4 regions of the Aminobacter sp. P4_D5 genome follow, and region 4 is predicted to be linked to each of the others. Evidence: predicted binding sites of a transcription regulator. Region 4 holds the regulator's gene; each other region holds the start of a gene.

Region 1 (10,883 bases), on a different contig from region 4:
GATGGATTGGAACGAGATCAGGCGCTGCGCTGGGCATCCGCTGGTGACCATCGGTGCGCATACGGTCCATCATTACAATCTCAGGCGGCTGAGCAAGGAAGCGGCACTGCGCGAGATTTATCGTTCGCGCAGCATGATCGAGGCCGAGCTTGGACGCGCGCCACGCCATTTCGCCTATCCCTATGGTTATGCGGCGGCGGTTGGCTTGCGCGAAACCGAACTTGCGCGCGAGGCCGGCTATGTCTCGGCCGTGACCACGCGACACGGCGTGCTTCGGCCCGAGCATGCTGGCAGCCTGCACGCGCTGCCACGTCTTTCCGTCAATGGGCGTCACCAGGAACTGGTAGCGATGCGAGCCATGCTGTCGGGCGCGACGACCCTGATGTCAAATCGCGGCCGACGCCTCGTGACGGTCTAGGGTTTGGCTGATTTGGGCGGCTTGACCATCCATTTGATGATCCACATCGCCGGCAGGATCCAGAGCAGGCCGCTGAAGAAGAAGAAGGCCAGGTGCACGACCGGGCCGGACTGGGAAAGCTGCGCGACCGCCACCATGGTTGCAATCAGCGCGTACACGATCACCAGCAGCACCAGCAGCACGGTTCCGATCAACTTCTTGACGCGAACGGGCATTTCTTGATCCTTTATCCAGGCCTCGCATAGTCGCTCCGGCCAGTCGACGCAACCGCCGAGGATACGCCGCTATGCGGCGCGACTGCGTGTCGCGTAGGCTGAACTTGCCAGAGAAGCCGCTATGGTCCACCAGTCCGGCGAGTTTCGAACGAGCCGGGAACGATTGTCATGTCCGCGATGACCAATACTGCTGCACCGCTTGCTCAACGCGACAGGGAACTGCACAACCGCGCGCTCGTTCGCGGCTGGCTCTACATTGTGCTGCTGGTTCTGTTCGCGCTGGTCATGGTCGGCGGTGCCACGCGCATGACCGGTTCCGGCCTCTCCATCACCGAGTGGAAGCCGATCCATGGCGTCATCCCGCCGCTCAACCAGGCGGAATGGCAGGAAGAGTTCGAAAAATACCAGCAGATCCCGCAATATGAGCAGGTCAACAAGGGCATGACTGTTGACGAGTTCAAGGGCATCTTCTGGTGGGAATGGGCGCACCGGCTTCTCGCTCGCGGCGTCGGTTTCCTTGTCGCCATTCCGCTTGCCTTTTTCTGGCTCACAGGCCGTCTCGAACGCCGGCTCAAGCCGCGTTTGGTAGGTCTGCTGGCGCTCGGCGGCCTGCAAGGCTTCATCGGCTGGTGGATGGTTGCTTCGGGGCTGTCGGAACGCGTCTCGGTGAGCCAGTACCGCCTGGCGATCCACCTGACCTTTGCCTGCATCATCGTCACGGCGGTTGCCTACATCGCACGTGGGCTGGCGGCCTACTCGCAAGCGCCGGCAAATCGCCAGGTCCAGCGTTTTTCAGGCATCATGGTATTGCTGGTGCTGTTTCAGATCTATCTCGGCGCATTGGTCGCCGGTCTCCATGCCGGCCTTTCCTACAACACCTGGCCGCTGATGGATGGCGCCATCATTCCGGGCGATCTGCTGGTGATCGAGCCTGTGTGGCGCAACTTCTTCGAAAGCCCCAAGACTGTGCAGTTCATCCACCGCATGTTCGCCTACACCGTGCTGGTGGTTGCACTTTGGCATGCCTTCTCGACCATGCGGGCAGCACCCAAGACGACGCATGCGCGCCGGGCCTGGATGCTGGTGATCTTGATCCTTGGTCAGGCGGCCATTGGCGTTGGCACATTGCTGATGCAGGCGCATATGCATTGGGCGCTGCTGCATCAGGGCTTTGCGCTGATCGTGCTGATCTTCGCCACCGCCCATTGGCGCGGCACCAAGGGGGCTTACCCCTTGGAAAACGACGTCGAGATCAGAAGCTAGCCCGCACGTTGCGGACTGCCGCGACAACGGTGAGTCCGCTGTTTTCGTCGGCGTCGTTGCGGTCTTCGGCGTGCCAGGATGCCGAAAGACAACCCCAGGCAATGGCATGATCGAGGATCGCGTCGGGGCGCTGACACAGCGTTCTGGCGAAACTCTCCGCCATATAAGCGATGCGCTCCGGCTCGATGCAGAGATCGCCGTGGCGATCGAGCGGATTGTAAAAGAAATTCGCTGCGTCGAAGCCTGGATCGCCCAGGATGCCCTTGGGATCGATCACCAGCCAGCCGCGTTCGCCGTGCAGGACATTCTCGTGGTGCAGGTCGCCATGCAGCACGCGCAGTTCGTGCGGGTTTGACAGCAGGCGCTCCGCAATGACCGCTGCCTCTAGGTAGAGGCTCTCACTACCAACATCACGATCAGCCTTGGCCTTCTTGAACAGGCTCGCGAAACGCTTCCGCAACGGCTGTAAATCAGCCGGAGGCGGAACATCCGAGGGCGAAAGCAGCTTGGCCAACACCTCATTGGCGATGTCGGTCGCGTGCCGGTCGCCATGCTCGTTCAATTCGTCGACAAGGAGCCGATCGCCGGCATATTCGAGCAGCATGTTGTGCCCCTCGAAGCCGAGCAACCGGACCGCGCCGACGCCATCGCGCCAGGACAGGTAATGCGCGCCGCGAAGCTCGTCGCAGACGTCGTCGAAGGGCTTGAGCGCCTTGACGACGGCAGGGCTGCCATCGGCAAGTCGCACCTTCCAGATGCGGCTGGAAAACGTTTCGGCAATGAGCTGGGGATCGCTGATATTCCAGTGATCCGGCCAGCGGCCTGGAACGGCAGCCTGATCCATCTTAGTGCTTGAGCCCGAGCATCAGGTCCATGTTTTGGACAGCGGCACCCGAGGCGCCCTTGCCGAGATTGTCGTAGACGGCGATCAGCAATGCCTGCGCGCGGCTGTCATTGGCGCTGACATAGACCTTCATCTTGTTGGTGCCGTTGAAGATTTCGGGCTGGATGTCGTCGCTGCGCTCGAAGTCGATGAGCGGCGCGACCTCGATCACACCGCCCTTGAGGCCGGCATAGTGGTCGGCGAGTGCCGCGTGCAGTTCCGCACCAGTCGGCACCTTGGCAAGGCGGCCCAGTTGCAGAGGAACCACGGTGATCATGCCCTGCGCGAAATTGCCAACGGCCGGTTGCATGATCGGATCGTGCGCGAGCTTGGCGTAAGTGCGCAGCTCAGGCACGTGCTTGTGCTTGAGCATCAGGCCGTAGGGCAGGAACTCGGGCGAATCCTCGCCCAGCGCCTCGTAATCTTCGATCATCTGGCGGCCGCCGCCGGAATAGCCCGAGATACCGTTGACGGTAACCGGGAAGTCCGCCGGCAGAAGCCCCGCCGCGATAAGCGGCCGCAGGCCGGCTATCGGCCCCTGTGGCCAGCAGCCGGGGTTGGCGACGCGCTTCGATGCCGCGATCGCCTTCATCTGCGCTTCGTCCATTTCCGGAAAGCCGTAGGTCCAGCCGTCCGCCACGCGGTGGGCGGTCGATGCGTCGATGACGCGCGTGGTGTTGTTTTCGATCAGCGCGACGCTCTCCCGCGCCGCATCGTCGGGCAGGCACAGGATCGCCACATCAGCCGCGTTGAGAAATTCGGCGCGCGCCGCCAGTTCCTTGCGGCGCTCGACAGGCACCGAAATGACTTCGAGGTCATGGCGCCCGGCGAGCAGCGCCCTGATCTGCAGACCGGTGGTGCCGTGTTCGCCGTCGATGAAGATTTTCGGTTTCATGTCTGTCGTTCCGTCGAAAGTTTCAGCATTTCATAAGCTTATGGCCGGATTCGGACTCAAGTCGGCAAGTCCTTGAAACGTCGTCTCAGGCTTTGTCGCGTGCCTTCTTCTCGGCCAGCAGGCCAAGATAGTGCATGGCGACCGTCGAGCCTGCGATGGCCGTAATATCGGCATGGTCGTAGGCCGGCGCAACCTCGACGACGTCGGCACCGACAATATCGATCTGGGTCATCTGGCGCAGCACCGACAAGATCTTCGCCGAGGAGGGGCCGCCCGCCACCGGGGTGCCGGTTCCTGGCGCATAGGCTGGGTCGAGACAGTCGATATCGAAGGTGACATAGGTTTTCTTGCCGCCGGTGCGCTCGGCGATCGCATAAGCGATGTCGGCGGCCCGCATCTCCTCGACCTCGTGGCCATAGAGGATCTTGATGCCGAAATCGTCAGGTGCATGGGTGCGGATGCCGATCTGGATCGAGCGGTCGGGATCGATGATGCCCTCTTTCACCGCCCTCCCGACGAAGGAACCGTGGTCGATGCGTTTGCCGTCGTCCGGCCAGGTGTCCTGGTGGGCGTCGAATTGTACCAGCGCCATTGGGCCGTGGACCGCGGCATGTGCCTTGAGCACCGGCCAGGTGACGAAATGGTCGCCGCCGAGCGTCAAAAGGAACCCGCCAGATTTCAGGATCTTCGCCGCCTCGCGTTCGATTGTCGCCGGCGTCTTTTGATGGTTGCCGCTGTCGAGCAGGCAGTCGCCATAGTCGACGACGGCGAGATCGTCGAACAGGTCGCGGTTGAAAGGATATTGCGGGTCGCAATCGAAGATCGCCGAGGCGCGGCGAATGGCCTGCGGGCCAAAGCGCGCGCCCGGCCGATTGGTGACCGCTGCATCGAAAGGAATGCCCCAGACCACCGCATCGGCGCCTGCAACGTTCTTGGAATACTTGCGTCGCATGAAAGACAGGGCCCCTGCATAGGTCGGATCACCCGAGCGGCCGGTGTTCGTCCGCGCGGTGAAGGCGTGATCGATCGATGAAGTGGGCATGGGCAGTCTCCGCAGTCGGTCTATCGGAATTCGAGGGGCAAGAACTACAGAAGCCGGCCGCAACATGCCAGCCCCGAGGTGCACTGCGTGTGCTGGCCGGCTTTCCCGAGCGTTCATGTCTCTGTCATCCGCCCTACATGCCCTTGTCATCGGTACTGCCTAACTCGTTGTCGCATCCTTCGGCCATGGAGCGATTCCCATGCGGGCAGTTCTGGCAGTCCTATTTCTTGTCTTTGGCGGCCCCTCAGTGGGGCATGCAGGAACGCGGGCCGAGCAGATCCTCGAGCGTTTCGACGATGCCAATCAGTGGCGTGACCACGTCATGGTGGTGGCCCATCGCGGCGGCGGGTTGGAGGCAGGCAAGGGGCTTTATCCCGAAAATTCCATCGCCTCGGTGCGCGGCGTCATCGCGCTTGGCGCGGAAATGGTCGAGATCGACATACGGCGCTCCAGGGATGGCGAACTGATCGTCATGCATGACAGCTGGCTCGACCGAACGACCAACTGCAAAGGCGAGGTGATTGCCCGCACGCTAGAAGAATTGCGTCACTGCCGCCTCGTCGTTGAGGGAACGGGCGAGGTGAGCAGCGAGCCGGTACCGACCTTGCGCGAAATGCTTGGCGTCACCAAGGGCAAGATCCTGGTCAATCTCGACAACAAGCTGGAAACCACCGATCTCGCGGACATGGTTGCCATAGCGCGCGACATGGGCATGGAGGAACAAGTTGTCGTGAAGGCGAACCTTTGGGATGCCGAACGCGTGGCGACGGTCAAGGAAACCATGCGTCGGGTTGGCCAGGGCTTTCAGTTCATGCCGATCATCGCCGACGATGCGGTGCGCGATGCCGGCTTCATCGAGGTAGCCAGCAAGGCGTTTTCCGCCCGCGCGGTCGAGATGATCACCTGGCGTGGCGATGCCGAGACGATGACAGTATCAGGCGGGCCACTGTTTTCGGCCAAGGTGAGGGCGGCTTCCATACGCGGCAATTGGCACATCTGGGTCGACACCCATGCCATCGTCAACAAGCCTGGCGGTTTCCTGTCCGGCGGGCGCGGCGACGAGCTTGCGGTTGCCGCAGGCTTTCCCGGACAAACCTTCGGCTTCTGGGCCGAGCGTGGCGCAACGATGATCCAGACTGACGAGCCCAAAGCAGCCATCCAATGGCTGGCTGCCAATGGCTATCGCGCGCCCTATGCGGACGTCGACGAGTCGGTTGCGGCGGCAATGGGGCAGGGCGCCCTTCGTCGGGGAAATGCGCCGACGAACCGAGATGCCACGCTATCAGTCGATTGACTGCCGGAGGGAGCGCCGTCGTTCCTTCATGTCGTATTTCGAGCCGCCGGCGCTCAATAGCTTTTTCGACAATTTCTTACAGCGGCTGTCAGCTTTCTTGGCGGCTTTCTTCTGGTCGGCGCCTTTGGCTATGGCCTTGTCGGCCGCCCGCTGCCAGCAGGTGTCGTAGTAGCCGGCGCGCTTCTGGAATTTGCTGTTCGGTGCTGCTTCGGCCACCGCCGAGGAGGCGGCGGTCAGGGCCGCCACAGTCGCAGCAAGCATGCGCAGCATGACCGTCTCCATCGCTGGTGCCACCCGACAGGTTGCAAGAGATCATACGGCATTGGTGCGCAGGCACAAAAAGAAAGGGGCCGGTTTGACCAGCCCCTTCCGAAATTCTGGAGAATGCAGTCTCGGCGCTTAGCGCTTGGAGAACTGGAAGCTCTTGCGGGCCTTGGCCTTGCCGTACTTCTTACGCTCGACGACACGGCTGTCGCGGGTCAGGAAGCCACCCTTCTTGAGCACGCCGCGCAGCGCCGGCTCGTAGTAGGTCAGCGCCTTGGAGATGCCGTGACGAACAGCACCGGCCTGGCCCGAAAGACCACCGCCGACGACGGTTGCGATGATGTCGTACTGGCCGACGCGGGCAGCTGCTACGAGCGGCTGGTTCAGGATCATCTGCAGCACGGGGCGCGCGAAGTATGCCGCGTATTCCTTGCCGTTGACGATGATCTTGCCGGTGCCCGGCTTCACCCAGACACGGGCGATGGCGTCCTTGCGCTTGCCAGTGGCATAAGCGCGGCCGCTCTTGTCGAGCTTCTGCACGTAAACCGGAGCGGCAGGCTGCACCGAAGCGGTCACGGTGCCGAGTTCTGCGAGCGAGCTGAGATCAGCCATAATTACGAGGCCTTCTTGTTCTTGGCGTTCAGCGCGCCGACGTCGAGCGTCACGGGCATCTGAGCGACATGCGGATGTTCGGCGCCTGCATAGACGCGGAGATTCTTCATCTGGCGACGGCCAAGCGGACCACGCGGGATCATGCGCTCAATGGCCTTTTCCAGGACGCGCTCGGGGAAACGGCCCTCGAGCAGCTGGCGCGCGGTGCGCTCCTTGATGCCGCCGGGATGGCCGGTGTGCCAGTAGTACACCTTGTCGGTGAGCTTCTTGCCGGTGAACGCGACCTTGTCGGCGTTGATGATGATGACATTGTCACCGTCGTCGACGTGGGGCGTGAAGGTGGGCTTGTTCTTGCCGCGGAGGATGTTGGCGACGATGGAGGCGAGACGGCCGACGACGAGACCTTCGGCGTCGATCAGCACCCACTTCTTCACCACGTCCGCAGGCTTCTGCGAAAAGGTTGTCATGGTTATATGCTTTCGGTTCGGACCTTCCGGAGAAGGCGTTTCTTGTTGCTTTCATTGGCAAAAGGCCGAAGCCCTAGCCAATAACAAAACGGCGACCCAATGCGGGCCGCTGCTTTGAATGGGCTTATAGGTGAGTGTTAATGACGCGTCAAGCGAAGCGGCAGGTCAGATATCCTGCAAAACTCAACGAAAACAATGAGATGTGCAAGAGGTATTATTTTACCGCATCGCGTTGACGCTTTGGCGGCACTGAATAGGTACCTGTTGCGTGGGCTACGGTCTGCTGGTCGGGGCCAGCAACGATGTCGATGACGAAGACCATCAGGCTCTTGCCAAGCTTGAGGATGCGGCAGTGGCCGTCGATCGGACCGGCTTCGGCCTTGCGCATGAAGTTGATGTTGAGATTGGTCGTCACCGACAGCGCATCGGGCCCGGCGTGGCTCAGCACGCAGACATAGCCGCCAATGTCGGCAAGGGTGAAAAGCGACGGACCGGAGACCGTGCCGCCCGGCCTGAGATGGCGCTCATCGGCGTTGAGACGCACGGTGCAGCCGCCCGGGAACACCTCGGTCACCTGATAGAAATCATAGTGCTCGTTGAGCTGCGGGTAGACCTCCCTGAGGAGATCGTTGACCGCGGCTGCGGTCATCAGCGGCTTCAATCCACTCTGTTTCGGCATAGTTTGGTCTTCCCCTGCGCAAGCCGCGTTCCGGTTCCCGCGTCTGATCTGTCGCCAACAAGACATAGTTGGGAACTAAGGTTCAAGGCTGCGCGTATACGCTTATGCTTCGACGCAGGCGATTCTTTCGCCGCATCGAACGCGAAGAGGGACAATATGGCAGAAATCGTCGCCATCAAGCGCAGCGAACCGGAGGGACCGGTATGGTCGACGCTGGAGACGGGCGTATTGCGCCTGACGCTCGCAAATCCGCCGGCCAATGCGCTTTCGCTCGAAACGATGGCAGTACTTCAGTCACAACTTGACGGCGCGCGCGACGACAAGGCGGTGCGGGTGATCGTGCTCGCGGCGTCGGGCAAGGTGTTTTGCGCCGGACATGATCTCAAGGAAATGACGGCACACAGAAGCGATGCCGATCGCGGCCGCGCCTTCTTCGAGCTGACCATGCAGCGCTGCTCGACGCTGATGCAATCCATCGTGCGTCATCCCAAGCCGGTGATCGCCGAAGTCGATGGTCTGGCCACGGCAGCCGGGCTGCAACTGGTGGCCAGCTGCGACCTCGCCATAGCTTCGGATCAGTCCACGTTCTGCACGCCAGGCGTCAACATCGGCCTGTTCTGCTCGACGCCGATGGTCGCCTTGTCGCGCAACGTCTCGCGCAAGCAGGCCATGGAGATGCTGCTGACCGGCGAGGCGATCGACGCCACGACAGCGCGCGACTTCGGCCTGGTCAACCGCGTCGTACCGCGGGAGTACCTGAATCACATTGTTGGCAAATACGTCCAAACCATTGTTTCAAAATCGCCATTGACGCTGAAGATCGGCAAGGAGGCGTTCTACGCCCAGGCCGAGATGGGGTTGGCGGAAGCCTATCACCATGCCTCGCGGGTGATGGTCGAAAACATGCTGGCAAGGGATGCCGAGGAAGGCATCGGCGCCTTCATTGAAAAGCGCGAAGCGGAGTGGAAGGGGGAATAGGCTTGGAACAGCGGATTTCTCTTGTAACCCTGGGGGTCGACAATCTCGACCGCGCCGTGCGCTTCTACGAAGCCATGGGGCTTCAACGAAACAAGACGATCACCGAAGGTGTCGCGTTTTTCCAGATGGGCGGGTTGGTGCTCGGCCTATGGGGGCGCGACCAGCTTGCCGTCGACGCGGGTATCGCAGCTACAAAAGGTGGCTTCTCAGGCGTGTCGCTGGCCTACAACACGCGTTCCGAGGCCGAGGTGGACGAAGTCCTGGCCGATGCGGAGCGCGCGGGCGGGCGCATCGTCAAGCCGGCACAGCGCGCCTTCTGGGGTGGTTGGTACGGCTATTTCGCCGACACCGAGGGCCATTTGTGGGAAGTTGCGCACAATCCCGATTTTCCGCTCGCCAAGGACGGCAGTATTTCGTTGCCGTGAAACGCGACGCCTTTGCGTGGTTCACCGAAAACCGGTATTCGGAACCGGCGAACGAGGACGGCCATGAACCACGACGCCTATGACAATGCCTACATCGCCGACATCTTGAATTCGGTCCGCTCGATCGCCGTGGTCGGGGCCTCGGCCAACGACGTCAGGCCGAGCTATTTCGTCGCCAAGTATCTGATCGACAAGGGTTATGAGGTCTTCCCGGTTAATCCTGGCCATGCCGGCAAGGAAATCCTTGGCCGCATGACATATGCCCGCCTTGCCGACATTCCCGCTACTCTCGACATGGTCGATGTCTTCCGGGCGTCGGCTGCGGTATCGGGCATCGTCGATGAGGTGCTCAAGCTCGAACCGCTGCCCAAAGTCATCTGGACGCAGCTCACCGTGCGCGATGATGAGGCTGCCGCGCGCGCCGAGGCGGCCGGCATCCGGGTCGTCATGAACCGCTGCCCCAAGATCGAATATGCCAGGCTTGCCGGCGAGATCGGCTGGAATGGCGTCAATTCCGGCGTGCTGTCCGCGAAGCGTCCGGTGATGCGCGAAGGGTTCCAGAGCTTCGGCATTCGCGCAAAATAGCCGCAGCAACCTTCGCGCCCGCTCGAACTCTTGGAAAAATCGTGCTGCAACTTCAGCGCGGCCAGGAATATTCGTCTTTGCTTTCTGGCAGCGGCTCCGCCAAATATAGCCGCCGAATTCGACTGACATACCCTTGGAGGATCAAATGTCCCAGCGCGCTCCTGGTTTCAACACGCTAGCGGTCCACGCCGGCGCCAAGCCCGACCCGGCAACCGGCGCCCGCGCCACGCCGATCTACCAGACGACTTCATATGTCTTCGACGACGCTGATCATGCCGCCTCGCTTTTCGGGCTGAAGGCCTTCGGCAACATCTACACCCGCATCATGAACCCCACGCAGGCGGTGCTCGAAGAGCGTATAGCTGCCCTTGAAGGCGGCACCGCAGCACTCGCCACGGCGTCGGGCCATGCGGCCCAGTTGCTCGTGTTCCACAACCTGATGCGCCCCGGCGACAATTTCGTTGCCGCAACCAGGCTTTACGGCGGGTCGATCAACCAGTTCGGCCATGCCTTCAAGAACTTCGGCTGGGAAGCACGCTGGGCCGACACCAACGACATCTCGAGCTTCGACAAGCAGATCGACGGCAAGACCAAGGCGATCTTCATCGAGAGCCTGGCCAATCCCGGCGGCACCTTCGTCGACATCGAAAAAGTGGCCGATATCGCCCGCAAGCACGGCCTGCCGCTGATCGTCGACAACACGCTGGCGAGCCCATATCTGATCCGCCCGATCGAGCATGGCGCTGATATCGTCGTTCATTCGCTGACCAAGTTCATCGGCGGCCATGGCAATTCGATCGGCGGCGTCATTGTCGATGGCGGCACCTTCGATTGGTCGAAGTCGGGCAAGTATCCGATGCTGT
Region 2 (3,248 bases), on a different contig from region 4:
GGCCGGCAACAAAAAACAGGAAATTGTAGCTGATCTGCTTCCACGACGCGGCGGCGACGACCAACGCCATCGCCTGCTCGCCGTCGAGCAGCGGGTCCCAGTTGATACCCAGCCAGCGCAGGGCGTAGGCCAGAGAGCCGATGGACGGGTTGAACAGAAACAGCCACAGCATGCCAGCGATTGCCGGGGCAACGGCATAAGGCCAGATCATCAGCGTGCGATAGATGCCGCGACCGCGGATCACCTTTTCGGCCATGACGGCGAGCAGCAGTGCCGTACCCATGGCGACGGCCGCTGTGGCGATCGAAAACACCGCCGTGACCTGGATCGAGTTAAGGTAATACGGGTCCGACAGCACCTTCTTGAAATTCGCGAACCAGACGAATTTCGACGACAGGCCGAAGGGATCCTCGCGCAGCATTGACTGGCGCAGCGCCTGGCTGGCGGGCCAGTAGAAAAAGATCAGCGTGATCGCCAGCTGCGGGGCGACCAGCAGGTAAGGCAGGATCTTGTTGGGGAAGACGACGCGTGGGGACAATGAGGGCCTCTTGTTACGCGTTTGTCGGAAATTGCGTGGCGCCGCATTCTTCGGCCCAGCGTTGGCGCCGCCCCTCACCCTTACCCTCTCCCCGTGAAGGACGGGGAGAGGGAGGGCGCCCACCTTGCCGCTTGTCCCTTCTCCCCGTCATGACGGGGAGAAGGTGCCGGCAGGCGGATGAGGGGCAGCGCTACGATGACATCAAACGGACGTCAGTTGCCGATCGCTTCCTGGATCGCCTTGTTGCCGCGCGCAACGGTGTTGTCGAGCGCCTGCTGGGCGGTCTGCTGGCCAGCGAGCATCTTTTCGAGCTCTTCGTTTTCGATATCGCGGACCTGCGGCAGGTTGACGAGGCGAACGCCCTTCGAATTTTCGGTCGGCGCCTTGCCCATCATCTGCTTGATCGGGATTTCGCGGGCCGGGTTCTTGTCGTAGAAGCCCGACTTCTTGGTTTCCTCATAAGCTGCGAGCGTGACCGGCAGATAGCCCGAGACCTGGTGCAGGCGCGCCTGGATCGGCGTCTGCGACAGGAAGTTGAAGAAGGCGGCTACGCCCTTGTACTGGTCATCCGGCAGGCCGGCGAAGACCCACAGCGAAGCACCGCCCGGGATGGTGTTTTGCGGAGCACCCGCAGCGTCGGCCTCGTAGGGCAGCTGGCCGGTGCCATAGTTCATGCCCGACTTGATCACGTCGCCAAGGCCGCCCGAGGATTCGGTGAACATGCCGCATTCGCCGGCGAGGAAGATCTGCTTGGCCTCGGACGTGCGGCCGCCATATTTGAACGTGCCGTCCTTGGCGAGATCGGCGAGTTCCTGGAAGTGCTTGACGAAGGCCGGAGCGTTGATCTTGAGCTCGACGTCGGTACCGCCGATGCCGTTTTCATTGGTGCCGTAGGAGACATTGTTCCAGGCGGCGAAATTCTCGGTGTGAATCCAGGTCAGCCAGGTCGAGGTGAAGCCGCAGGGCGCGGCACCGCTCGACTTGATCTTCTTGGCGGCGTCCCAGACTTCGGTCCAGGTCTTGGGCGGATTGTCGACGTTGAGGCCAGCCTTCTGGAAGATGTCCTTGTTGTAATAGAGGATCGGCGAGGATGAATTGTAGGGGAACGACAGCATGGTGCCGTCCGGCTTCGAATAATAAGAGACGATGCCCGGCAGGTACTGGCTCTTGTCAAAGACCGTGCCGTCCATCGACAGGATCTCGGCGACCGGCTTGATGGCACCCTCAGCACCCATCATCGTACCCGTGCCCGCATCGAAGACCTGCATGATCGTCGGTGGCTGCTTGGCGCGGAAGGCGGCGATGCCGGCATTCAGCGTCTCGGGATAGGTGCCCTTGAAAACCGGCACGATCTTGTAATCGGCCTGGCTCTCGTTGAACTCCTTGGAAAGCTTCTCAACGACCTCGTTGTTCGCGCCGGTCATGGCGTGCCACCATGAAATCTCGGTGACTGCGAAGGCGGAGGTGCTGGATAGCAGCGTCATAGTGGCGGCAACTCCGGCCGCGAAGCCTAAGGTCTTCATGTCTMGCTCCCGTTGTGGTTGGCGAAATGTTTAGTTCCGCGAGGAGCAGTATTGTCGGAATATGACAGCGCTACAACAGTTTTGTAGCGATCGTATGAAGGTCGCATTTGGCGCGCTTCGTTTTCACTTGCGCTGCAACCGGAGCATCGATTTTCGCATTTGCAAAAAACGAAAGCGATTTACCGACAATTAGACTCATCTGAATTGCCAGCAATGCCGGCTAACAAAAGGCTGAAATCATTTGGGGCCTGCAGCGAAAAGCCTTTCGCGCCTGGAATGGGCGAAAGGCTTTGGGTCTCTTGTTCAATCTACAATTGCATCGCGCAAAAACGAGCGTGTGTGGACACGCCTCGCTTTATTTGGCGAGCGCAGCCTCGATCAGCTTCTTGGCGTCGGGGCTCGCCCACTCGGCCGGGCCGTTCATGTTGGCGAGCAGGCAGCCTTCGCCGTCGATCAACAGCGTGACCGGCAGGCCGAGCGCCAGACCGCGCTTCTTGAGATCGTTGAACACCCCAAGCGTGTTGTCGCGGTAGTAGCCCAGCGAAGAGACATTGATTTCTTCGAGGAATTTCTTGGGCTTGGTATCATCGCCAGTGTCGACATTGATGGCCACGACCTCGAAATTCTCCCCACCCATCTCGCGCTCCAGAGCATCGAGTGCCGGCATTTCAGCGCGGCACGGCGCGCACCATGTCGCCCACAGATTGACCAGAAGCGTGCGGCCGGCATGGTCGGCGACCGTCATCGGCTTGCCCTGGGGGTCGTTGAAGGCAAGCGTCTTGAGCGACTGCGGCGGATCGGCGGGCAGCATCGCCGCCACATGACCGGTGGCCGCAGCGCCGATCGCCTTGGCGGTGTCGGCCTTGGCAGCACAAAGCTTGTCGTCGGCGCTGGCTTGCGCGCTCGTGTCGGCTGCCACTGTCGGTGACGGCGTCTTGTTGCCAGGAAGGGTGGTGCTGACATATACCGCGACCGCGCCGGCGATCACGCCCGCAACGGCGGCAAGCAGGATATGGCGTGGGGCTGGAAACATTTTTTTGCGGTCCGACATCTAACCAATTTTCTCCGGAGCCCGGGTATCACGATGAGCGACAAGAAGGCCAGCAACCAGATGTGGGGCGGACGTTTTGCCTCGGGCCCGGCCGCGATCATGGAGGCGATCAACGCCTCGATCGGCTTCGACAAGA
Region 3 (10,883 bases), on a different contig from region 4:
GCGGCGCGCATGTGCCGGCATGGCTCGCCGAGCGTTTCGACGGGCTCGAAAAGGACCCGCAGACGCATGCGCTGATTGCCTCGGCGGTTGCAGTGGAGCAGGTGCATGACCTCGTCGAGCGCGGTGTTGGCGACTTCCATTTCTACACGATGAACCGGGCGGACCTGGTGTTTGCCGTGTGCCACATGATCGGTATCCGCTCGCAGGCAGCACCAAGCTCGGCAGCGGCCTGAGACGGTTCGGAACCAAAAAGGCCGGGATCTTCATCCCGGCCTTTTCGAAGTTTTCCACCTAGAGGTGCTATCGTCTTCCGCCGTCTACGCGGCCTATGGAAGAGCTCCAACAATGAGCGCGCCGATGAAAGTGAATGCGGCGCAAATCATGAGTGCATTGATTGACCTAGTCAGTCCCATGCATAGCCTCCTCTGCGCAAGTCACAGGGCGGAATTTAGGGTCATTTCGGCCACACACAAGAAAAAAATGTGCTGCATTGCGACAAGATTGTGAGAATTGCGACGCAATCTCTCGTCTTAGCCTTTGGAATTATTTGCCAAATGCGCCCGTAAGGGTTGTGGAGAAATTGTGGCAAACTTTCAGCCGGCAGCAGCCGTACGACGTCTGAAAAGGCGCCCGTCGATGGTCACGAGTCCCAGAGCGATGAGGGCCATGCCGGCAAGTTCGAACGTCTCGAGATGCTCGCCAAGGAAGGTCACGCCAAGCAGGATGGCGCTGGCCGGAACGATCAGCGTGACCAGCGAGGTGTTGGTGGCGCCCGCAGACGCGACCAGGCCAAAAAACAGCAGATAGGCAAAAGCTGTCGACAACAGCGCAAGCGCGAGAACCGCCGCCCATACGCCCGCACTCGCCGCAAACAGGCCGCCGGTGCCGTGCACTATGAGCACGATGGGGATCATCATCACGGTCGAGGCGGTGAGCTGGCCGGTGGCAACGATCGCCGGCGGCACGCCCTTCAGCCTGCGTGCCACCATCAGCGCAAAGGCGTAGGACAGCGCTGCTCCGATCAGCGCGAGCTTGGCCCAGACCGGGCCACCGAGGCCGGCAACAAGACCGGGGCCGATCATGACGGCAGTGCCGCCAATGCCGAGCGCGATGCCGGCTAGTTTGTTCCAGTTCAGTTTCTCGTCTGATGTCATCATGTTGGCGACGATCAGGGTCCAAAATGGCGTTGTGGCATTCAGCACCGATGCGAGGCCGGCGCCGATCTCGGTCTGGCCGGCGAATATGAGCGAGAAGGGGATGACGTTGTTGAGCAGCGCCAGCCCAAACAAGGTTCCAGACAGCGGCAAAGCCAGGCGGAAGGAGGGGCCGCGCACCAGCAGATATACGTGAAGCGCCAGGGCGGCGATCATCACCCGAAACAAGACGAGCTTGAGAGGCGCGATTTCGGCCACCGCTATGTGGACGAAGAAGAACGAGCCGCCCCAGATGACGCCCAGCAACAGAAGCTTGGCCCAGTCTCTTGCCGACATTTTGATTCCCTTCGTCGCCTTGTCACATTCAAGCGGTAGTCGCGCTTCTCTGATAGGGCCACCCGATTCCGATGACGTGACGCAGCGGGCCGCTGGATTGCGCGCGGGTTGCATCATCGGCGGCTTGCTTTAGATTTCGCCCCGCAACAAGGAGCTTCCATGCAGCGATTCGAGAATGCGCGCGAGGCAGCACTGGCGCTCCGTCCGGATGCCCCGGTTTATTGTTTCCGGCCCGAAGTGCTGAAAACCGATGCTAGGGCTTTCATGGAGATGTTCCCCGGCAAGACCGCCTATGCGGTCAAGACCAATGGTGAGCTGATCGTGCTCAAGGCGCTGGTCGAAGCCGGGGTGACGATGTTCGACGTGGCGTCGCCCGGCGAGTTCGCGGCGGTGAGGGAGGTCTCGTCGGACGCCGAAATGATCTACATGCACCCGGTCAAGGCGCAGTCCGACATCCGGCTGGCGCTCGAGACCTATGGCATCAGGGTGATTGCGGTCGACCATGAAGACGAAATCACCAAGCTCAGCCGCGTGGTGCGCGCGCTCGACATCGACCCAGGCGCGATCACGGTGTTCGTGCGCGTGCAGACCAAGGGATCGGCGGCCTATGAGCTGTCGAAGAAATTCGGCGCGGGACCTGCCTATGCGGTCGAACTGGCCGAACGGCTCAACCGCAACGGCTACAAGGTCGGACTTTGCTTCCATGTAGGCTCCCAGATCGAGGATCCCGATACCTATGAGCGGGCGCTTGCTTCGGTCGACTGGGTGCGCAACCGCGTCAGCTTCGATCTTGCCGGATTGGACGTCGGCGGCGGCTTTCCGGCCGAATATGGCCATGACCCCAACAGCAAGAAGCCGGCGATGCCCTCGATCGGGCAGATCATGTCGCGCTTTCGCGGCGACCTGAAGGAATATAATTTCGACGACATGCCACTGGTGGCTGAGCCCGGCCGGGTGATCGTGGCGCGCTGCCTGTCGCTGATCGTGCGGGTTTTGCTGCGAAAAGGCCGGCGCATCTACATCAATGACGGTATCTGGGCGTCGCTGTCGGATTCCTGGACCGGCAAGATCACGCTGCCGGCGCGTTTCATTCCCGATCCGGCGATCCGCACGCGCAATGGCGACGTCGGCAAGATCGTGCCGTTCAAGGTGTGCGGGGCGACCTGCGATTCCGTCGACATCCTGTCGCGGCCGTTCTGGTTGCCTGAAACGATCGACACCGGCGACTGGATCGAGATCGGCCATATCGGCGCTTATTCGCTGTCGCTCAGGACCCGATTCAACGGCTTTTACCCCGACACATTCGTCGAGGTGACGACGCCGTTCGACGAGGGCGAGGCACCAGTCGGATTGGCCAGCCTGGAAACGATGGCGGATTGAAAGGGAGCGAGTAGGGAATAGGGAAAGCGGCTTGAATTGCTGCGCGAACTCTCCGATCTACTATTCGCTATTCGCTATTCGCTATTCGCTAAGTGACCATTCGCATGCGCATATTTCTTCTTGGCGGCACCGGCTTCATCGGCAGCCATGTCCTGCGGCGCCTGATCGCTGCCGGACATCATGTCGTCGGCTTGGCCCGTTCCGAAGCCTCGGCTGACCGGTTGAAAGCGGCGGGCGCAACGGCACTGCTGGACGATCTGCGCAAACCTGGGGAATGGGCAGCCAAGATCGGGCCGGTAGATGCTGTCATTCAGGCCGCGTCGGATTTTGGCGACGACATGGGGCCGGTCGAGGCGGCACTGCTCGACGCGCTCTTGCCTGTGCTGGGCGCGATGCCGAAACGGCCACGCTTCATCTATACCGGCGGCTGCTGGCTGTTCGGGGCAACCGGAGCGCGCGTGGCCACGGAGGAAACCCCGTTTAATCCTTTGCCGGCATTCAGCGGGACGATCGACACTATGAGGCGTGTGCTCGAAGCGCCCGACATAGACAGCTTCGTCGTGCACCCGGCGATGGTCTATTCGGCCGAGGGCGGCGTGTTTTCGTCCTTCATGGATGCGATTCATGAAGGAAGGCCGGTCGAGGTGATCGGCTCCAAAGAGGTGGTCTGGCCGCTGATTCACGCAGAAGATTTGGCGGAGCTTTACCTCAATGTTCTCGAAAAGGCGCGAGCCGGCGCGGTCTACAACGGTTCGGCCATTGATGGCCTGACGGTCGGCGAGATTGTCCTTGGGGTGGCGCGGCAGCTTCGGACGGAGCGTCCAGAGCTACACATCGTCAGCGTCGACCTTGCTGCGGAAAATCTGGGCGAGTGGGCGCGGGGCTATGCGATCAGCCAGCGCCTGAGCGGAGACAAGGCGCGGGCCGAACTCGGCTGGAAGCCGGTCCACCACGATGCGGCTTCGTTGTTTTGAGGGAGCGAATGGGGAATAGCGAGTAGCGAATAGGGAAAATTGGGGTTGAGCGCATTTCGAGCGCGAATATTCCTACTCGCTACTCGCTACTCGCTACTCGCTACTCGCTACTCGCTACTCGCTACTCGCTACTCGCTACTCGCTACTCGCTACTCGCTAATCGCTACTCGCCTGAAGATCGGCCAGCAGCTCGTCAGTCGGCCAGCCATCGACAGGCAGCTTGAGACGTATCTGTTCCTGGCGGATGGCTTCACGAGTGTTGGTGCCCAAAATGCCGTCGATGCCGCCGACGTCGTAGCCCTTGTCGGCCAGCTTCTGCTGCAGCTGCTTCATGGCATCGCCTGTCAGGCCCGGGTCGGGATTGCCGCGATCGAAGGCGGGCTGGCCGGCGAGACGCGCGGCAAGATGGGCCGCGGTCAGCGTGTAGGTCGCCGACTGGTTCCACTCGAGATAGACATCGTAATTGTCGTAGGTCAGGAAAGCCGGACCCTTGCGGCCCATTGGCAAGACGATTGCGCCCTTGAGCCCATTGTCCTTGAGCGGGCTGCCGTCGCGCATGGTGACGCCCATTTCGGCCCATGTGGCCAACGGCTGCTTGTTGGTACGGCCTGTCTGTTCCCAGGCCATCTCGGCGGGAACCCGAACTTCCTCGATCCACGGCTCGCCGCGCTTCCAGCCGCGCGACTGGATCTTCTTGCCGGTGGTCAAGATGACGTCGGCCGGGCTGTTGCGCAGGTCGACAATGCCGTCGCCGTCGCCATCGACGCCGCGCGCCAGATAGTCGGTGGGCAGGATTTGGGTCTGGCCGATTTCGCCGGCCCATGCACCCTTGACGTCGGCGGGCAGGACGTTGCGGTCGATCAAGGTGATCAGCGGGATCACCTGCGGGCGGAACAGGTCAGGCCGGCGGCAGTCATGCGCCATCGTCACCAGCGCGTTGAGCGAGTTGAAATTGCCCTGCACCGCGCCGAAATCAGTCTCTAGTCCCCAGAACGCAGCAATCACCGGTCCGGGCACGCCGTAGTCCTGTTCGGCGATGGTGAAGTACTGGCCATATTTCTGCAGGTTGGCGGCGCCGTGCTTGAGCCGGTAGTCGCTGATCATGCGCTCGGAGAACTGGGTGAAGGTCTGGGCGAAGACGCCCTGGGCGCGATCACGTTCCAGCACTTTCGGGTCGAGCGCAGCGTTGGCCAGAGCCGCAAGCCCCTGTTCGCCGACGCCGGCGGCACGGGCCTCATTGGCAAGGTTCTGCTTCCAGGTGGCGAAGTCGTCGCCACATTCCGAGGCGACCGCAGGCGCGCCCTGGGGAACGGCAGCGGTATCCTGGGCGATCGCAGGCGCGGCCGCTGTGGTCAGAAGTACGGCGACCAGCGCCTTGCTCAGCAGTTTCATGGGCAGTTCTCCTGCGTGGCCCGTCACGTCAAGGCTTTCGCGCAACGTCGAAAGCAGCCGGACGGCCAGCTTAATGTCTTGCCGCGCCTTCTACAGAAACGGGGCGAGGGCCGCACCCCCTCTTCTTGTCGCATCTGCCATGCGAAATGCGCAGCCCGGTAGTGCAGTCCAGGCTATTTTGTGTTGGCGGCGAGCCACTTCTTCCAGTGCTGCTCGGTGCCGTTGAACACGTTGATGTCGGCGTCGCCCTTGATGCCCGGCACGACACCGGTGCCGGTGTATTGCCAGAAGGTGAAGGGGTGGCTGCCGTATCTCGTGGTCGGGTGACCGGCGACCGAACGCAGCCAATAATGATAGCTTGGGAACGTCGACAGGTTGTTGTCTTCGAAGAAGTCGATCGACGTGTAGATGATAGGCTTTTTGCCGTAATGCTTTTCGACGATGTCGAGGAAGATCTTCATCTCGCTGCGCACGGTGGCGGGAGGCGGACGCAGCTTGCAGGTCGGCGACTGTGGGTTCCATTCCATGTCGAGGATGGGTGGCATCGAAGAGCCCTCCCTTGGCACATTGTTGATGTACCAGCTTGCCTGCTCGGCTGCCGGACGGCAGAAATAGTAGAAGTGGTACGCGCCGCGCGGCACGCCGGCCGCCTTGGTCCCGCGCCAGTGCTCTCCGAAATAGTCGTCGACGCGGTCGCCGCCTTCGGTCGCCTTGATGAAGGCGAAGGAGATGCCGCTGCCCTTGGCCTTGGCCCAGTCGATCGAGGTCTGGTACTTCGACACGTCGGTGCCGTGGATCGCGTAGGTCCAGGGCGCGCCGCTCTCCCACTGATGCGGATCGCTGTCGCTGAAGCGTGGGTTCTTGACCGACACGCTGGCAATGGTTGTCGATTTGCCGGTGGGGGCAAGGGACAGGGTGTCTACGGTCGAGCAGGCGCCGAGGAAGGCGAGCAGCACAAGAGCCGAAACGCGGCGCATTACTTCTCCTTGGACCAGCACAGCCGGTCAGAGCTTGTCGTTATGGGGTTGGCCATGTGGCCAGCTTCTACTTCGATGGATCAGCGGTTTCCCCTAGACACCGCCTATCCCCTCCTGTGATCGTCGCCGATCATGGTTGATAAACCGTTGATCGTGCTCGACAGCCTGAAAGATTTGCGTGAGGAATGACGGCAATTCCATGGCGGAAGCATGATGCCGGGGGCGGGGACGCAATGCGCGTAGCGGGCAGAATCCTCAAATGGCTGGTCGGTCTGGCCGTCCTGGCGGTCGCCGGTCTTTCGGCCTGGCTCTACTTTGCACCGCCTGATTTGATCCGTGTCGGCTCCGGCTATGCCGCCAAGATCGTTTGTTCCAACGCCTTTGTTGCCGGCCGCGACGCCAATCAGGTGCTTGCCGACGATGTCCAGGCGCCAGGGCATCCGTTGCTCAAACTGATGTCGGTCCATGTCGACCAGAGTGCCGGCACCGTGCGTGCCGGGTTGTTTGGCGTATTTGGCAAAGGCCTCGCGGTTGTTCATGACGGGGTGGGCTGCGCCAACGTGCCGGATGGCGATCTGAACGCCGCAGGACTTGGGGCCGTGCCGGCGGCACCTGCCGCCAATGGCGATGCTCTATGGCCGGAAGGCGAGCGGGTCGAGGCGTCGCAGCATCCTGCGATCAACACGATCCTCGACGATGCGGCGCTGGCAGGGCCAGGCATGCGTGCCATCGTCGTCGTCCAGAACGGCAGGATTGTCGGCGAGCGCTATGGAGAGGGGTTCAGCGCGGCGACCCCACTGCTCGGCTGGTCGATGACCAAGACGGTGACGGCCGCTATCATCGGAACGCTGGTCGGCGAGGGCAAGATGTCGGTCGATGAGACCGCGCTGTTCGAGCCCTGGAAGGGCGACGGGCGGGCTGCGATCAGCCTTGCCGACCTGATGGCGATGTCGAGCGGACTCGAATTCAACGAGGACTATGGCGACGTCACCGATGTGACCCGTATGCTCTATCTCGAGCCTGACATGGCAAGCTTTGCCGAGGCTAAGCCTTTGGCCCATGAGGTCGGCAAGGTTTTCTCCTATTCCAGCGGCACGACGATTTTGTTGTCACGGCTGTGGCAGGATGCGGTGGGCGACCCTGCCAAGGCGCTGGCCTGGCCGCGCGAAAAGCTGTTTGGCCCGCTCGGCATGACCAGTGCGGTGCTGGAGGCTGACGCGCGCGGCACTTTTGCAGGTTCGTCCTATCTCTATGCCACCGCGCATGACTGGGCGCGCTTTGGCCAGTTCTTGCTGCAGGACGGTGTGTGGAATGGGGCACGCATCCTGCCGGAGGGCTATGTCGGGTGGATGCGCGAAAAGGCGCCGGCGTCGAACGGGAGATACGGCCGTGGCCAGCTCTGGCTGCGCGGGCCCGAGGGCGGCACGCCGCCGGGTGGCAATCCCGATGCCAGCTTCGATCTGCCGGCAGACGCGTTCTGGATGCAGGGCCATGACGGGCAGACGGTGGCGATCGTTCCTTCGGCCAATATGGTGGTCGTCAGGCTCGGTCTGACGCCATCGAAGCTGCACTACAAGCCCCAGGCCATGCTGGCGGCGCTGGTTGCGGCGCTCAGATAGGCTTTTGTCCTCCGACCACGATAAGCAAGGCATAACCGCGATAAAGCGCGGTGAAGCGGAAGCCTTGTCCTGCCGCTTGGGCCTGGCTGGCGATTTCGCTGGCAAGGGTTTTGCGCGGAGTGACATGGAAACGCGCCAGCCAACCTTTGAGTAGGCTTCGGAACCAGCCGGGCAGGCGCTCCTGCTGGCCGAAATCGACGATGTGGACGGAGCCGTTGGATGCTGCCAATGCGGCCGAAACCGAGCGTTCCCAGCCCGGGATCATCGACAGCGCATAGGAGATGAAGACACGGTCGAAGCCGGTTTTACCGAATAGGGCTTCAGTATCGAACGCGGTCGCATCGGCCTGTGCCACGGTGATGCGGTCGGACAAACCCGCCTTGGCGATCGAAGCCCTGGCCGTCGCCAGCATCTCGGCGGAGATGTCGAGGCCGTAAAAGTGCGTGTCGGGAAAGCGGCGGGCAGCGAGGATCAAATTGCGCCCGGTGCCGCAGCCAAGCTCCAGCACGGTTCCGCCGGCTGGCGGATCGAGTTCCGCGATCATGCGGTCGCGGCCGAGCAGATAATATTTGCGCGTCAGGTCGTAGATGTGGCGCTGATGCCGGTAAACACCGTCCATCAGCCCGGAATGGCTGGCCAGAAGCTCCGGTGCGCTCATCAGGGCCTCTTCACATAGAGATGGAAGCCGCCATAGATCGCGGAATGGTCGCGGGCGGTGAAATCGCGCGACTGGGCGTCTTCATAGCTCCACTGGTCGAGCAGAGCGGGCGAAAGCCTACCTGGCAAAAGGCTCGGCTCGGCGGCGGTGCGGAAAATGACGCGGGCGCCAGGAGCGGATGTCCGGGTGATTTCGCTCCACAGCGCGTTGAGCTGGGCGTCGCTCATCCAGTCCTGCGCGTCGAGCAGGACGAAGCGGTCTGTCGTTGCGGCGTCCTTGCCGGCGAGGAATTCGGTGAAATTGGCGTGATGGATGCCGACGCGGCCGATATTGCCGCGGATCGTCGCGTAGTTGGCCTGTTCGAGATAGGCGGGCAGGGCGGCTTCGCCTGGAGCGGGATAACGCCGCGCGAAAGCCTGCCAGGCGAAATAGTTGTTTTCGAGCGGGAAATCGCAGGCGAGTTTTTCAAGGCGTGCCTTGAGCACGCCGGCCATGGAGCCATCGCCTGAAGTCAGCAGCGAGTCGTACTGCGCCGGCGGGATGCCCAGGCCGAACAGCGATGATTTGCGCGAGGTGACGAAGCGCAACATGCGGCGTTCGAAGACGGGTGCGATCTTCTCGTCGAAGAAGCGGCGCTGCTCGTTTTGGCTGCCGGTCGCCATGATGGCGGCGGGGTCGACGCCATAGAGTTTGGCCACGCGATGGCCAGCAGCGATGAACAGGCCGAGAAGCCCGGTCTTGTAGAAATTGCCGTCGAAGGTGGCGATGCGGCGCTTGCCGCGCCAATTGCGGCTTTCCCAGTAGTCGCGGCTCGATGGATCGAGATGCGGGGCGATGAAGCGGTCATAGGCGTGCGAGTTGTGCTCGACATTGGTTTCGCCGAAGAACCGAAACAGATCGGCCTGCGACGGCAAATGGCGAACTGCCGCGAGCTTCATCTTGTTGAGTGCGATGTGCGCACCGTTGAGGTCGACGGCATCAACACGGGCAGGCGAGCGGGTGAGGTAGGCGAGGATGTTGCAGCCGCCTGATGCGATGGTGACGACCTTGTGGCCCTCGGCGAGCTGCATCGCCTCCATGTCGACATCTGGGTCTTCCCAGATCTGGGGGTAGACAAGATCGGAAAACAAAAAGGCAAAGAGCCGCTCGGACAGCCCCTGCTTGGAAAGGGCGCGGTTTTGATAGACCGCCTTGCCAACTTTCTTGCCGCGACGAAAGACAAGTTCTCCGGAAACGTCGGTCATGGAAATGCGATTCCCCGCTTCGTTGTTGGCGCAGTGGGTAGCGCACCGGCGTGACAGCGCGGTGACGCGGCGATGACGGCGACGCGACATGGTGGGCCGTCGGCTATGTGACAACCGGACACCGAACGTTATGAAACCGGTCGGCTTGCCGCGCATTTTCCCTCCGACAGCCCGCTTGCGGGTCGTTTTGGAAAGGAAATTGTTATGAAAAAGCTCATTCTCGCGTCTGTTTCTGCCATCGCTCTATTTGGCATTGCCGCCTGCAGCGACAGCAACACCGACAGCACCACCACCGAGAGCGTGAAGCCGCCTGTTACCGAGCAGCCGGCGCCAGCCACCCCGGCGCCCGCAACGCCTCAGGCCGCGCCGCCGGCAACCGACAATTCGACGACCCAAGGCATTACGCCGACGCCTGAAACAGGCACGGGCGGCGACATGCAGAACCACGATGCGATGCAGCCGAAGCCGGCAGAGCCGGCGGCGCCCGCGCAGTAGGTTAGCGGGAGGAGGAAAGGCCGGGGCTCAGTCTCCGGCCTTTTTCTTTGGGTCAGCGCGCGACGCGGGCACGTCGGCCCAATGCGACGATGGCGATGACGGCGAGCGCGAAAAACACGGTTTCGCCGCTGACATGCTCCTTCAGCAGGAAGGCCGAGATGGCGAGCGTGACGAAGGATTGCAGCAGCTGAACCTGGCTGACGCGGGCAATGCCGCCCATTCCAAGCCCGACATTCCAGGCAAAGAAGCCAAGGAACATCGAGCCGAAGCTCAGATACAGGAACGAGAAAGTCGCGGCGCCCGAGGCACTTGCGAATTCCGGATGCCAGCTCAAGATCGCTCCAGGGATCGAGATCGGCGCGGTGAGGATCAGGGACCAGCAGATGACCTCCCAGCCGGGCATGTGGCGCGACAGCTTGCCTGACACGACATAACCCAGGCTTGCGGAAAGCGCCGCGAGGAACAAGAACATGTCGCCGGTTGTCAGGCTCATACCATTGTCGCGCATGGCAAAGGCCACAACCAGGGCAGCGCCTGCGACACCGCAGATCCAGAAGAATACCGAGGGCCGCTCACCACCGATCAGTGCAGCGAAGATGCTGGTCACCAGAGGTAGCACGCCGAGCACGACGCCGCCATGCGAGGCCGGCACAG
Region 4 (4,897 bases):
GCCACCGCCTTCGACCTGATGGAGCCGCATGTCCGCGCGGCCATCGCCAAGACGGCAGGTGGGCTGCATTCCAAGGCGATCTCCTTCGACACCGAGCCGAACGAAGTCCCGCTCATCCGCCTGGGCTGCCTAATGCGCGCCCTGCTGTACGTCGATCAGGAGATCTTCGCCGCCGGCACGGCCCCTCGCCTTGCCGGGGCCGATTTCGCCTAACCGTCGAAGGCCATCACCGGGCACTTTTCCTCTTCTTGCTCCAAGTCGAAAGGAAGGACGCGGCGCGCAGCACCAGCACCGATAGCACCGCCGCCACGAACGGCCATTGCAGAGGGTTCGGCGCGGGCGGCGGGCGATGGAAGCTCAGGAAGTGCATGAACAGGAAATAGGCCGTGTGCAGCACAACAAGCCCCCACAGCACCGTCGCGCCGTTCTGCAGGAACTTCCAGACCGAGGAACCGAGCAGCTGGATCGACCGATCGTTCGAGGTGGCCATGAGCGCGAGCGCATAGGTCAGCGCGCCAATGCCGATCACGTTGGCAAGCCCGAAGCCATGCTGGAACATCACATACTCGCCCGTCTGCGGGATGATTTCGAAGCCGAACAGCCGCGCAAAATCCCACTCGACCCAGCCGCTGAGTATGATGGCCGTGTGCACGGCCGCCAAAAGCGTCGCATGGATACCGGTCTCGCGCCGATAGGCCACTATCCGCAGCAAGAGCGGCCATAGACGCGAGCCGGGTCCGATCGACATGGTGATCACCAGCATCGCCAGCGATGCGTCCGCGAATGCGCGGTTCCACCTGTGCATCGGGCTCCACTGGGCGTGCACGAGGGCGAACGCGTAGACCAGCGCCGCCGAAAGGCCGATGACCGCGAAATGGCGCAGCAGCATCCGGCGCCAGGCAAGTGGAACGAGCCGGTCGGCGTGTGCGCGCGCCGCGGGGATACCGGTCACTTCGGATACTCCATTTGCGTGGCGTCTGCATTGTCTGCGCGGCAAGCTCGCATTTCGTGCCATGAAGCGACAGCGAGAAGCACAATTCCCAGCGCCGCAATCAATGGCCGGATCGGGTCGAACCAGGTCATCAGCAATTCGCCCCCGAACAGGAGCATGAGGAGCTTGTTGCACGTCGGGCATGCGATGCCGATGAAGTCCGCGACGCCGCCGGCACCCGCGCGGCGGGCCGAACAGAAGGGGCGCCGCACGGCGACGTACAGCCCCGAAAGCGCCGACAGGACCGCCAGGGCGGGCAGTTCCCAGCTCCCAACGGGGGTCATCCGAATGAAGAGCGGATTGTCCCAGAGCGCCGAAACGGTGCCCAGCGCTGCGAAGCTCAGGATAGCCACGGCCACCCCCTTGAGAACGTCGCGGCCATGCCAGCCGGCAGCGGTTCCGCGCAGACCGGAAAGTGTGTGTTCACCCTGCATCGCTTATTCCTCCAACGGAACCATGACGGTTGGCCGGGCGGCGCTTCGCAAACCGCCCGGCGAGAACCTGCTGCGCGACCGTTACATCAGCCGGCGGCTTGCCGAGCACTGTCGCTGGCGACCTCGTGCGAATGGGGTTGGGTCGGATCGCCCAGCACGAGGATGGGAGACTGGCTCGGCACCCGTTCATACAGGTCTATGATGTCCTGGTTCATGAGGCGAACGCCGCCGCTCGAAACCGCCTTTCCGACGGTCCAGTATTCGGGCGTTCCGTGAACGCGATAAAGCGTGTCGACCTTGCCCTGGAAGACGTAGAGCGCCCGCGATCCCAGCGGATTTGTAAGGCCTGGCGGCATGCCGCCCCTGTCGGCGCTCCACTGGGCGAGATCTGGCTGACGCGCGATCATCTCGTTTGGAGGCGTCCATTTCGGCCATTCCTGCTTCCAACCGATACGGCCCCTTCCCGCCCAGGTAAAACCGGCCCGGCCAAGTCCAACCCCGTAGCGCATGGCCTTCCCGCCTGGCTGGACGAGGTAGAGGTAGAAGTTGTCCGTGTCGACGACGAGCGTTCCGACCGGTTCTTCGGTGGCATAGTCGACCTGCTGCCGATAGAAACGGCTCGGTACCTTGGTCAGGTCGATTGCGGCGATTGGGAACCGCTCGTTCGGAAGCGGGCCGTACATCGCAAGGGCATTGCTGTCGACGACCGGCGGCGCCTTTTTGACCGGTGCGTTTGCGGCCGGCACGGCCGCTTGTTGGGTGCTGACGCAGCCGGACACCGCAAGCGTTCCCAGCGCGGCTACGCCGCTGAGAAAATGCCGGCGGCTCAGTGCCGAGCCGTCTCCGGGCAAGGGCGCGGAGTCCGCGGCGTTCGTTTCGAAAGTGCCCGTAGTCATTTGCAGTCTCCTGGAACCATTTCCTGTACTTCGAGCGACACGCAGTCATGGAAGTTGATGACGCTGTCGTTGTTCATGCGAATGTGGCCGTTCGGCACCGATCCGCCGGCCGGTGACGGCTCATGCGTGCGGGCACGCGTCATGTCGCGGTTGCCGCGAGAAAAGCGCATTGGCGCCGAGCGGGCTGGCGTGCGAGCCGGACGGTGGCAGCCAAAGGCCGAACGGTCGGAAATCAGGCAGCGATCGGAGGCCGAAGGAGCGATGCGATCACCAAGCGACGCGGCATGGGATCTGGAAGCAGCTTCAAAAGCGCTGCGCGGGTCGGTGCGGGAAGCTCGACGCGGGCCTGCCAGGCAGGGCAGTCGCCCAGGCAGTGTGTGCTGGCGAAGCGGTCGTCAGAGGACTCACCGACACAGCGCTCCGGGGATGGCAAACACCCATCGGATCCGGCTGTAACTTCAGCCTGCAAGGTTACGCCCGGCAGCTCGCCAATGTTCATGCCTACGGCCGCTGCCCGATCGAGGGGCAGTCCGTAGAGGATGGTGATCAGCACCAGAACAATTACCGAGACAAAGTTGCGCACGGAGCGCCAACTAGCATGAAAACAGACAATTTTTGGTATCACCGAGATCACGAAAGTGTCATCGTCGGAACTTTAACTGCCATTCTTGAAGAAGTTGTCCATCAAAAGAATGGATGTGACGGAGCTCTTGCAGAACAACACTCCAATCACCAGAAGGTTGTTTACATCAGACCGACGCCAAAGCTTCGCGGCGCAGGCGATCTTCATGATTGAGCGCCACCACGCAGACCGGGCGGTCAGCAGTGCGTAGAGCTCGGCGTCGATGGCGGCACGCTGCCGATTGGCCTGATCTGCTGCTGGCCGCAGCCACTGGTGCGCTCGCCGCTTGCGGCAAGAACGGAACAGCGGCGCTAATCCTCGCGGATGGCGTAGCCGGCGCCGCGGATGGTGCGGATCACGTCGGGCATGCGGCCGGTATTGACTGCCTTACGCAAGCGCCCGACATGGACGTCGACGGTACGTTCGTCGATGTAGATCGTCTCGCCCCAGACATTGTCGAGCAACTGGCTGCGCGAAAACACCCGGCCGGGATGCCGCATCATGAACTCCAGCAGCCGGAATTCGGTTGGCCCGAGCTTGATCTCGCTCTTCTTGCGGTAGACCCGGTGCGACTCGCGGTCGAGCATGATGTCGCCGACCTTGAGGATCGAAGACAGCACTTCGGGCTTGGCCCGGCGCAGCAACGCCTTGACCCGTGCCATGAACTCGGGCGTCGAGAACGGCTTGACCAGATAGTCGTCGGCACCAGTCGACAGCCCGCGCACGCGGTCGCTCTCTTCGCCACGCGCCGTCAGCATGATGATCGGCAGCCGTTCGGTGTCGGGCCGCATCCGAAGCCTGCGGCACAGCTCGATGCCGGAGAGTGCCGGCACCATCCAGTCGAGCACCAAAAGGTCGGGCACGTTTTCCTGAAGCCGTATTTCGGCCTCGTCGCCACGCGTGACGACCTCGACCTGGTAGCCTTCGGACTCGAGGTTGTAGCGAAGCAGCACGCCCAGCGGCTCTTCGTCCTCGACGACCATGATCTTGGGGGCGATCATCGGCAGTCCTTCATGTTGGAGTTCAGGTGGCCGAAACCGGCGATGTGGTTTCTTCAACCTTCGGCCGGTGGAGCGGCAGCTGCGTGCCGGTCACCACGAAATACGCGTTCTCGGCGATATTGGTGACATGGTCGCCAATGCGCTCCAGGTTCTTGGCGCAGAACAGCAGATGCGTGCAGGCAGTGATGTTGCGCGGATCTTCCATCATGTAGGTCAGGAGCTCGCGGAACACCGCGTTGTACTGGATGTCGATCTTCTGGTCGTCGGCGCGCAGGTTCTTCAGGCCCTCGGCCTGGCGCGCGACATAGAGATCAACGACGCCCCGCACCTGGTCGAGCACCAGCTGTGCCATGGCATCGATCGAATGCGAAAGATTGCGTGGCGTCGGCGACTGGCCGACAGCGCCGACACGCTTGGCGATGTTCTTGGCGAGGTCGCCGATGCGTTCGAGATCCCCCGCCATACGGATGGCGCCAACCACGGCACGCAGGTCCTGTGCCATCGGCTGGCGCTTGGCGATCAGCGTGATGGCGCTGTTGTCGAGTTCGCGCTGCTTGGCGTCCATGATCGTGTCGTCGGCGACAACGCTTTGCGCCAGCGCCTGGTCGGACGACAACAGCGCGCGGATGGCACCGGCAACCATCGAGCCGCCGAGATCGCCCATGTCACGGATGAGCTGGTCGACATGCTGGAGTTCTTCGTCGAAGGACCGGACTGTATGTTCGCCCATGATTTATTCCTCGTCTCGTATACGGCGGCGAAAACGTCCACTCAGCCGAAGCGGCCGGTGATGTAGTCCTGCGTCCGCTTGTCGTCGGGGTTGGTGAACATCTTGTCGGTAGCGCCTTCCTCGACGAGATAGCCGAGGTGGAACATCGCGGTGCGCTGCGACACGCGTGCCGCCTGCTGCATCGAGTGCGTCACGATCACGATCGTGTAGTTCTCGCGCAGCT

Evidence for each region. Region 4 encodes PhoB, which activates phosphate uptake and scavenging genes when phosphate is short. Its sites were predicted from a motif close to TGTCATNNANCTGTCAT; they were not measured.
Region 1: AC1DWF_RS15650 (glycerophosphodiester phosphodiesterase family protein) is a predicted target of PhoB. The motif match lies at 4,839-4,855, and genes of this name have one in related genera.
Region 2: ugpB (sn-glycerol-3-phosphate ABC transporter substrate-binding protein UgpB) is a predicted target of PhoB. The motif match lies at 2,123-2,139, and genes of this name have one in related genera.
Region 3: AC1DWF_RS07330 (BtaA family protein) is a predicted target of PhoB. The motif match lies at 9,796-9,812, and genes of this name have one in related genera.

The regions. Positions count from the first base shown of each region.
Region 1 covers NZ_JBFUIP010000064.1:2,495-13,377, reverse strand. The annotation lists gene AC1DWF_RS15680 (polysaccharide deacetylase family protein) at 1-418, shown strand, start outside; gene AC1DWF_RS15675 (DUF2842 domain-containing protein) at 415-633, opposite strand; gene AC1DWF_RS15670 (COX15/CtaA family protein) at 802-1,896, shown strand; gene AC1DWF_RS15665 (aminoglycoside phosphotransferase family protein) at 1,886-2,740, opposite strand; gene argC (N-acetyl-gamma-glutamyl-phosphate reductase) at 2,742-3,674, opposite strand; gene speB (agmatinase) at 3,760-4,716, opposite strand; gene AC1DWF_RS15650 (glycerophosphodiester phosphodiesterase family protein) at 4,916-6,010, shown strand; gene AC1DWF_RS15645 (hypothetical protein) at 5,999-6,280, opposite strand; gene rpsI (30S ribosomal protein S9) at 6,410-6,886, opposite strand; gene rplM (50S ribosomal protein L13) at 6,889-7,353, opposite strand; gene AC1DWF_RS15630 (PaaI family thioesterase) at 7,568-8,032, opposite strand; gene AC1DWF_RS15625 (enoyl-CoA hydratase) at 8,189-9,010, shown strand; gene AC1DWF_RS15620 (VOC family protein) at 9,013-9,435, shown strand; gene AC1DWF_RS15615 (CoA-binding protein) at 9,499-10,020, shown strand; gene AC1DWF_RS15610 (O-acetylhomoserine aminocarboxypropyltransferase) at 10,166-10,883, shown strand, end outside.
Region 2 covers NZ_JBFUIP010000309.1:37-3,284, reverse strand. The annotation lists partial or broken gene AC1DWF_RS31115 (ABC transporter permease subunit) at 1-538, opposite strand, end outside; gene ugpB (sn-glycerol-3-phosphate ABC transporter substrate-binding protein UgpB) at 751-2,061, opposite strand; gene tlpA (thiol:disulfide interchange protein TlpA) at 2,417-3,112, opposite strand.
Region 3 covers NZ_JBFUIP010000021.1:26,600-37,482, reverse strand. The annotation lists gene metF (methylenetetrahydrofolate reductase [NAD(P)H]) at 1-233, shown strand, start outside; gene AC1DWF_RS07365 (DMT family transporter) at 594-1,490, opposite strand; gene AC1DWF_RS07360 (alanine racemase) at 1,650-2,870, shown strand; gene AC1DWF_RS07355 (NAD-dependent epimerase/dehydratase family protein) at 2,975-3,844, shown strand; gene AC1DWF_RS07350 (lytic murein transglycosylase) at 4,001-5,236, opposite strand; gene AC1DWF_RS07345 (glycoside hydrolase family 25 protein) at 5,410-6,213, opposite strand; gene AC1DWF_RS07340 (serine hydrolase domain-containing protein) at 6,447-7,832, shown strand; gene AC1DWF_RS07335 (class I SAM-dependent methyltransferase) at 7,825-8,490, opposite strand; gene AC1DWF_RS07330 (BtaA family protein) at 8,490-9,734, opposite strand; gene AC1DWF_RS07325 (hypothetical protein) at 9,939-10,229, shown strand; gene AC1DWF_RS07320 (DMT family transporter) at 10,282-10,883, opposite strand, start outside.
Region 4 covers NZ_JBFUIP010000239.1:433-5,329, reverse strand. The annotation lists partial or broken gene AC1DWF_RS29210 (ROK family protein) at 1-213, shown strand, start outside; gene AC1DWF_RS29205 (ferric reductase-like transmembrane domain-containing protein) at 227-952, opposite strand; gene AC1DWF_RS29200 (hypothetical protein) at 949-1,425, opposite strand; gene AC1DWF_RS29195 (L,D-transpeptidase) at 1,512-2,321, opposite strand; gene AC1DWF_RS29190 (hypothetical protein) at 2,318-2,464, opposite strand; gene AC1DWF_RS29185 (hypothetical protein) at 2,920-3,117, shown strand; gene phoB (phosphate regulon transcriptional regulator PhoB) at 3,255-3,944, opposite strand; gene phoU (phosphate signaling complex protein PhoU) at 3,967-4,674, opposite strand; partial or broken gene AC1DWF_RS29170 (phosphate ABC transporter ATP-binding protein) at 4,716-4,897, opposite strand, start outside.